Regions from separate parts of the Lysinibacillus sp. FSL P2-0066 genome, predicted to be linked through region 1. Evidence: a T-box and tRNA genes for the amino acid it is inferred to sense, from the RefSeq annotation. Region 1 holds a T-box; the other holds one or more tRNA genes.

Region 1 (4,183 bases):
GCCCATACGGAAGAGCATATTGCGAAAACAGTGGCTGCATTCCATAAAGTATTTGCGCAATTAGCCAAATAAAATTTGATAGAGCATGCTAGAATTATTTCTAGCATGCTCTCATATTTTTGAAAAACAAAGCCCTTCGCCCGTCAAACTTGCTTTTTCTACCGTTGTACTTTTTTAATGGATCAAGCAGAAAGCATTATAGTGCTAGAGAAATGTAAGGACAAAAAGAGAGAATAGCATATATTTACTAGTAAACAAGATCTTCTATACTGGATGAAGGACCTGCTTTTGTCAAAATTACATCTTTCAGCATAGCCAAATTGTGGGCGATATCGTTTATAATATAGCTATTCATAAAAGAAAGTAGTGAATTGATATGGCAACAGGCACACACACGGTCGAAGTTCCTGTAGGGATTGAGGATGTATGGGATTTCGTTAGTGATATGGAAAAATGGGCAAAGCTTGTCCCAGGTTATAATGCACATGAAATGATTGATGAAAAACACTCCACTTGGACTTTTAAAGGCAATGTTGGCGTTTTGAAAAAAACAGTTGAAGTAGAAATTACAATCTTAGAATGGTTAGCACCATCAAAAGTTACATTCGAATTAAAGGGGCTTTCTGATAACTTCACAGGAAATGGCTATTTCCTCGCAGAAAGTATTGATCCTGAAAATACAAAAATGACAGGATTCTTAGAAGTCGTTGCGGGCGGGTTAGCTGGCCCTGTTTTAAATCCTATTTTTAAACCGATTGTACCAAAAGCAACGCAAATGCTAACAGATCGTGTAGCGAATAAAATTAAATTAGTAAATGTTTAAAGATATGAACATTCATGAAACTGGCATGCTAGAATATTGCTTCTAGCATGCCAGTTTTTTAGTAGTATCTATTTTTAAATGTGTTCAAATGGCAACACCCTAGCATACTCTCCTTTAAATCGTCATATGATGCAAAGGGAGGGATTATTATCGAACACAAAACTTGGAATATGCGCGAAGCATTTTGTTTTCCTGGATATGGCTGCCCAACTGAAATAGCAGCTGTACAAATTAAGCCACAGTGGCAGGCAATGCAATTAGAAGATTCTTTGCGACTTATGGGCATCTATCATATCACCGCACACGTTCGCTTTGATTTTCAAGATATGCAAGCATTTGCAGAAAATGAAGATTTAATTACAATTGATGCTCTAGACATCCAAGGAGATACTGGTTATTTTGAGTATGCTGTACCTTTACATGTGGATTTACCAAAAGAATCCGATGTCAAAGATTTAATGGTCAAGGATATTCGCCCTAGTCTAACAAATCAGATGTGTCAGCTTGAGTGGACCGTTACAAGTGTTTTTAATGAATATGAACCTGTTGATGAAAAAGTTGTGTTAGACAATCCGCACCTATCAACACATGCTTTCGAACAAGAGGAAACAATGGCCGTAATCGAAGAAAGTGTTCAAGTGAAACAACCTGCCGCAGTAGCAGCAGCTTCACGCCAAGAGAATTCTACAACAGTTGACCAAAAAGCTGTATTAAGAGAATCCTCAAGCCATATTGTTGTACGTGAATCCAGTACTTGGCATGAAGTGCCTTCTATGATTTGGGATCTAACAGAAGAATATACACCGCTTAAAGTTCGTGTTTCAAATGATATCTTTCAAAAGTAAATAGCAGAGAAGTAGCAGAAGTAATAAGAAGATTAAATCACCTGATGTTGGCACAATAATGACACGGATAAACTGAAAAGCACAAATCGGCACGATAATGGTTCTACAATAAAAACGAACTTGCCGTAGCCAAGGTGGTAAAAGCCAAGGGTTATACTTGCGTCGTCGCATTTGAATTGTCACTTCCTTTTCTATTTACTTTCCTCTTACTAAAAGATGACTAAATCACTTGAAAAATGACACGATCCTGCGGTACAATTAGGAAAATCAAATACAGATGCTATGATAGGGAAGAGTAAATTTTGTCTACATTTTCAGAGAAGAAACGGTAGCTGTGAAGTTTCTATTTGTACGGAATTGAAGGTAGCCCTTGAGCAGCTTTAGTGAACTAATAGTAGTTAAAGCCGGTTAAACACCGTTACCGAATTGAGAGCCAGTAGGGTAGGCTGAGAAAATATGTCATTGAACATTTATCTTAACCACTGCTGGAATTAAAGGTGGTACCGCGAACTAAAACTCCTTCGTCCTTTTAGACGAGAGGAGTTTTTTTATTGGGTAAAAAATGAACAGCATTTCTTTACCTACAGTTTTCAAACAATAGGAGGAGTCAATATGACAGAAAACATTTCAATGCCAACTAAGTATGACCCACAGTCCATTGAAGCTGGTCGCTATGAATGGTGGTTACAAGGGAAGTTTTTCGAGGCGCAGCCTGAAAGTGGGAAAAAGCCCTATTCAATCGTTATTCCACCACCGAACGTAACAGGTAAACTACACCTTGGCCATGCTTGGGATACAACATTACAAGATATCCTCATCCGTATGAAACGCATGCAAGGCTATGATGCCCTTTGGTTGCCAGGTATGGATCATGCAGGTATTGCAACACAGGCAAAAGTAGAAGCAAAGCTGCGTGAGGATAATATTACACGTTATGATTTAGGACGTGAAAAATTCCTTGAAAAAACATGGGAATGGAAAGAAGAGTATGCTGGACATATTCGTGATCAATGGGCAAAGCTTGGTCTTGGATTAGACTATACGCGTGAACGTTTCACGCTAGATAAAGGTCTTTCAGATGCGGTAAAAACAGTTTTTGTTCAGTTATATGAAAAAGGTTTAATTTATCGTGGTGAACGTATTATCAACTGGGACCCAGCAGCAAAAACAGCATTATCTGATATCGAGGTAATTTATCAGGATGTGCAAGGTGCCTTCTATCATATGAAATATCCATTAGCTGATGGCTCTGGCTATGTAGAAGTTGCTACAACACGTCCCGAAACAATGCTTGGTGACTCTGGGGTAGCTGTTCACCCGAACGATGAGCGTTATCAGCACTTAATTGGTAAAAACGTTATTTTACCGATTGTAGGTCGTGAAATTCCAATTGTTGCTGATGAGTACGTTGATATGGAATTTGGTACTGGGGTTGTAAAAATGACACCAGCCCATGATCCGAACGACTTTGAAGTTGGTAATCGTCATAATCTAGAGCGCATTCTAGTAATGAATGAAGACGGCACAATGAATGATCTTGCTGGCAAATATAAAGGAATGGATCGCTTCGAATGCCGCAAGCAAATTGTTGCTGATTTACAAGAAGCAGGTGTGTTAATTCGCATTGAAGAGCATATGCATTCAGTAGGACACTCTGAACGTTCTGGTGCTGTTGTTGAGCCATATCTTTCAGCACAATGGTTCGTTAAAATGCAACCACTTGCTGATGCTTCCCTAGAGCTGCAAAAGGACGAAGAAGGGAAAGTAAACTTTGTTCCTGCTCGTTTTGAAAACACATATTCCCGCTGGATGGAGAATATACGCGATTGGTGTATTTCTCGTCAATTATGGTGGGGCCATCAAATCCCAGCCTGGTACCATAATGAAACAGGCGAAATATACGTAGGTAAAGAAGCCCCAGCAGATGCAGAAAACTGGACGCAAGATGAAGATGTACTAGATACATGGTTCTCTTCAGCACTATGGCCGTTTTCTACTATGGGTTGGCCAGATGAAGCAAATGAAGAATATAAACGTTATTATCCAACAAATACATTAGTAACAGGCTATGATATTATTTTCTTCTGGGTTTCTCGAATGATTTTCCAAGGTCTTGAGTTTACAGATCAACGTCCATTTAAAGATGTGCTAATTCATGGTTTAGTACGTGATGGTGAAGGGCGTAAAATGAGTAAATCACTTGGCAATGGTGTTGATCCAATGGATGTCATTGAACAATACGGTGCAGATTCATTACGCTACTTCTTAGCTACTGGTTCATCACCTGGTCAAGATTTACGCTATACAACTGAAAAAGTTGAAGCAGTATGGAACTTTGCCAATAAGATTTGGAATGCATCACGTTTTGCGCTTATGAATATGGATGGTATGACATATGATGAGATCGATTTAACTGGTGAAAAATCAGTAGCTGACAAATGGATTTTAACGCGCTTAAATGAAACGATTGAACGCGTTACCTCTCTTGCAGAGCGTTATGAATTCGGTGAAGTTG
Region 2 (4,183 bases), 1.3 Mb from region 1:
TTTCATATTGAATGCGATCTTGCAGCTCCATTTGTTCTAACTGCTCCTCTGGTAGCTGGTCGTCTGCTGCGATTTGCGAATACATATCAAGCCCTTCTGTACCAGCTACTTCTGCATCTAAATAATAATCCGGTTTCTTTTTTCGAATACGGTCAATGCAGAGGTTTGTCGCTATGCGATAAAGCCACGTCGAAAACTTTCTTTTCTGATCAAATGTATGCAAGTTCATATAAGCACGCACAAAAGCCTCTTGAGCAATATCTTCAGACTCTTGTTTGTTGCCTAACATTCGATAGCATACTTGGTACAGTTTGTGCTGATAGAGACTCACAATATCGGCAAATGCGTTTTGATCGCCTTTAAGCACTTGTTTTATTCTCTTATTTACTAACGCATCCATTGTGTTGACTTCTCCACCTTTACAACTGTCTTATACTATACGAAGCACCGATAAGAAAAGTTTCGTTTTAATTCAATTATAGCAAAAGATTTTTATGCAATGTGGCAACAGGCAATTTTTTGTCAAATTTTCTTTAAACTAGTGTTTCGCCAAATAAAGATCCCATTAATGCAACAGCCACATTTGCTGTTGTATTCTTTTCATCTAATATAGGATTTACCTCTACAAACTCTGCTGAAGTTACCATGCCTGATTCTTGTAACATTTCCATTGCTAAATGGCTTTCTCGATAAGTAATTCCGCCTGGGACTGGTGTACCCACACCTGGCGTATAAAGTGGATCTAGTCCGTCTAAATCAAGCGATAAATGTAAGCCATCAACATTTCGTTCCTTTAAATAAGCAAGTGCATCTTCCATCACACGTGTCATGCCAAGTCGGTCAATTTCATGCATTGTATATACTTTAATTCCTTGTTGACGAATCAATTCACGCTCTCCTGGGTCTACTGAACGAGCTCCAATAATTATAACGTTTTCTGGCTTAATTTTTGGAGCATAGTTACGAATTTGCACTAAACGCTCATGTCCTAGCCCAATACTAACTGCTAACGGCATCCCATGTATATTGCCTGAAGGTGTTGTTTCAGGTGTATTTAAATCTGCATGAGCGTCATACCAGATAACACCAAGATTTTTGTAATGCTCGCCTAATCCTGCTAATGTTCCAATAGCAATACTATGATCTCCACCAAATACTAGTGGGAATTTTTTTTGTTCCACTACTTCATGTACACTATTGGCTAATGCAGTGCTAACTTCTACAACTTCCTCTAAATTTAGTAATTTTTCATCCACAGCTCCGTCTGCAAGCTTTTGACTAACACGAATATCCCCTTGATCCTGTACATCGTGTCCGATAGCCTCTAAACGTTCAACAACACCTGCATATCGAATAGCACTTGGTCCCATATCTACACCACGACGTGTTTGTCCGTAATCTGTTGGTACTCCAATAATAGAAATATTAAGTTTATTCATGTTTTTATACCCCCTAAAAGTTATAAGACTATTGTAAAGCCTACATACTACTTGGTTCAACTCGACAAAAAGTTGCATATTTATTCATTTATAAATAACATAAAAAAATCTCCTACTGTTTTCAGCAAGAGATTAGTTATCTGTAGTTAATATAACACTTTTGAATAATTTTATTCTAGAAAAGTGAGCCATGAAGGACTCGAACCTTCGACCCTCTGATTAAAAGTCAGATGCTCTACCAACTGAGCTAATGGCTCATAAAAGAAAAAATGGCTGGGGTACTAGGATTCGAACCTAGGCATGACGGAATCAAAATCCGTTGCCTTACCGCTTGGCTATACCCCAATCATTTATAAAACTGGTGGAGGGGGACGGATTCGAACCGCCGAACCCTAAGGAGCGGATTTACAGTCCGCCGCGTTTAGCCACTTCGCTACCCCTCCGAAATAACACAATAAGAATGGTGGAGGATGACGGGCTCGAACCGCCGACCCTCTGCTTGTAAGGCAGATGCTCTCCCAGCTGAGCTAATCCTCCATAGAAACAGGTGTTATATCACAGTTTATTTTCTTTATAAAGCCTATGTTTTAAATGGTGACCCCTACGGGATTCGAACCCGTGTTACCGCCGTGAAAGGGCGGTGTCTTAACCACTTGACCAAGGGGCCAATATTACGTCTCAAACAAGACAAGAATTATAATAACATTTTTAATTAATAATTGCAATGCTTTTTTAAAAATTTTTTTATGTATTATAGTACTTAAAAAAAGGGCAAAAAAATGGCTCCGAAGGCAGGACTCGAACCTGCGACAACCTGATTAACAGTCAGGTGCTACTACCAACTGAGCTACTTCGGAACGATACTATTCACTTTGGTTTTAGACAACCTCTTAAGTACATTTATTATTATAGCAAGCATTATAAATAATGCAACACATTTTATGAAAATTTTTATATTTTTTTGTCGAAGTCTGCTTCTATATTCGTCTCACAGCATAATAGTTCTCTATTAACTCTAATATTTCTATTTAACGTACTAATTATTCTTGCTGTATATTATTTCAATTGTTAAAATAAAAATAGTTTTACGAATTTTCTATCAAATTTTCTGGGGGAGGATGTTCAAGATGGTATCAAATGATTTAATTGCACCTGAATTTTATAACATCACAGAGGAATTAGAAAAATTTTCGCAAGATAGTGATCGCCAAGCAATACGTTGGTTAAATACCCAACAAGAGAGACGGACAGTTTCTTATGTGGAACTTAATCAAAAAATGAATCAATACGCAAATGCTTTTACGGAGAAGGGGCTTCAAAAGGGTGATCGTGTATTAGTTATTATTCCTCGACTTCCAGAAGCCTATTTCGTTTTTTTAGGCTGCTTAAAGGCTGGCATTGTACCTATTTCATGTTCAGAGATGCTACGTGCAAGCGATTTAGAATATCGTATGGAGCATTCTTCTGCTAGTGCAGTGATTGCCTATGAGGCTTTTACTAGTGAAATTGATCAAATTACTTCTTCTGTAGACGCATTGAAAAATAAACTAGTGATCGGTGCTGCGAAAGGAGATTGGACTTCTCTAGATGAATTGGCAAACAAGCAACCAGTTACATTTACAGCTGTAGCTACTACACGTGATGACATGGCATTCCTATCTTATACATCTGGTACCACTGGCAAACCTAAAGGTGTTGTTCATTCACATGGCTGGGGTTATGCGCATATTAGAACTGCAGCTTCAAAATGGCTTTGTGTACGTGAAGGAGACCTTGTGTGGGCAACAGCTGCTCCAGGTTGGCAAAAGTGGATATGGAGTCCTTTTTTATCAACAATCATGCTCGGTGCTACCGCATTTGTCTATCATGGTGGATTCGATGCAAAAACCTACCTTCAATTAATGCAGGATGAAAAAGTTAATGTTCTATGTTGTACACCGACTGAATACCGTATTATGGCGAAAATTGATAATTTACAAGATTATAATCTATCATCTTTACGTAGTGCTGTTTCTGCTGGTGAACCTTTAAATCGCCCAGTTATCGAAACGTTTATGAATCATTTTGGACTAAAAGTACGTGATGGCTATGGACAAACAGAAAACACATTATTAATTGGTACACTCGAAAACACAGAATTACGCCCTGGATCTATGGGTGTTCCAACTCCAGGTAATATTGTACGTATTATCGACAATGAAGGAAACGAAGCACCGATTGGCGAAGTTGGTGATATTGCTGTTCACAAATCTTCACCAGCTTTATTTAAAGAATATTATAAAGAACCCGAGCGCACACAAGCTGCATTCCGTGGGGATTGGTATATTACAGGTGATCAAGCAAAATGTGATGAAGACGGTTACTTTTGGTTTGAAGGCCGTGGGGATGACATAATTATTTCATCTGGTTATACGATCGGACCATTTGAAGTTGAAGATGCATTAAACAAACATGAAGCTGTACAAGAGTGTGCAGTTGTAGCTGCGCCAGATGAAATCAGAGGACATATCGTAAAGGCATTTGTGATCTTACGAGAAGGCTTCAAAGAGCGTAATGAAGATGAGTTAACAAAGGAGCTACAAGAGCATGTTAAAGCGTTAACAGCCCCTTATAAATATCCTCGTAGCATTGTCTTTATTGATGAGTTACCAAAAACAACATCAGGGAAAATTCGTCGTATTGAACTACGAGCTACTACAGTTCATACACATTAAGTATTAAAATAAGAAGGCATCCTCAATGGA

The links. The T-box of region 1 lies ahead of MKZ14_RS15450 (valine--tRNA ligase). A T-box ahead of a tRNA ligase gene usually reads a tRNA of that ligase, here a tRNA-Val.
Region 2: it has a tRNA-Val gene. The T-box ahead of MKZ14_RS15450 (valine--tRNA ligase) is inferred to sense a tRNA for this amino acid. The anticodon was not compared.

Annotation. Positions count from the first base shown of each region.
Region 1 covers NZ_CP150202.1:3,088,356-3,092,538, reverse strand. Annotated here, with positions in the region: gene hemL (glutamate-1-semialdehyde 2,1-aminomutase) at 1-72, shown strand, start outside; gene MKZ14_RS15465 (SRPBCC family protein) at 377-823, shown strand; gene MKZ14_RS15460 (valyl-tRNA synthetase) at 904-1,668, shown strand; gene MKZ14_RS15455 (hypothetical protein) at 1,645-1,839, opposite strand; T-box leader at 1,942-2,200, shown strand; gene MKZ14_RS15450 (valine--tRNA ligase) at 2,281-4,183, shown strand, end outside.
Region 2 covers NZ_CP150202.1:4,376,386-4,380,568, forward strand. Annotated here, with positions in the region: gene sigW (RNA polymerase sigma factor SigW) at 1-400, opposite strand, end outside; gene rocF (arginase) at 534-1,439, opposite strand; tRNA gene MKZ14_RS21740 (tRNA-Lys) at 1,624-1,696, opposite strand; tRNA gene MKZ14_RS21745 (tRNA-Gln) at 1,710-1,784, opposite strand; tRNA gene MKZ14_RS21750 (tRNA-Tyr) at 1,799-1,882, opposite strand; tRNA gene MKZ14_RS21755 (tRNA-Val) at 1,901-1,976, opposite strand; tRNA gene MKZ14_RS21760 (tRNA-Glu) at 2,032-2,106, opposite strand; tRNA gene MKZ14_RS21765 (tRNA-Asn) at 2,220-2,296, opposite strand; gene MKZ14_RS21770 (acyl--CoA ligase) at 2,567-4,153, shown strand.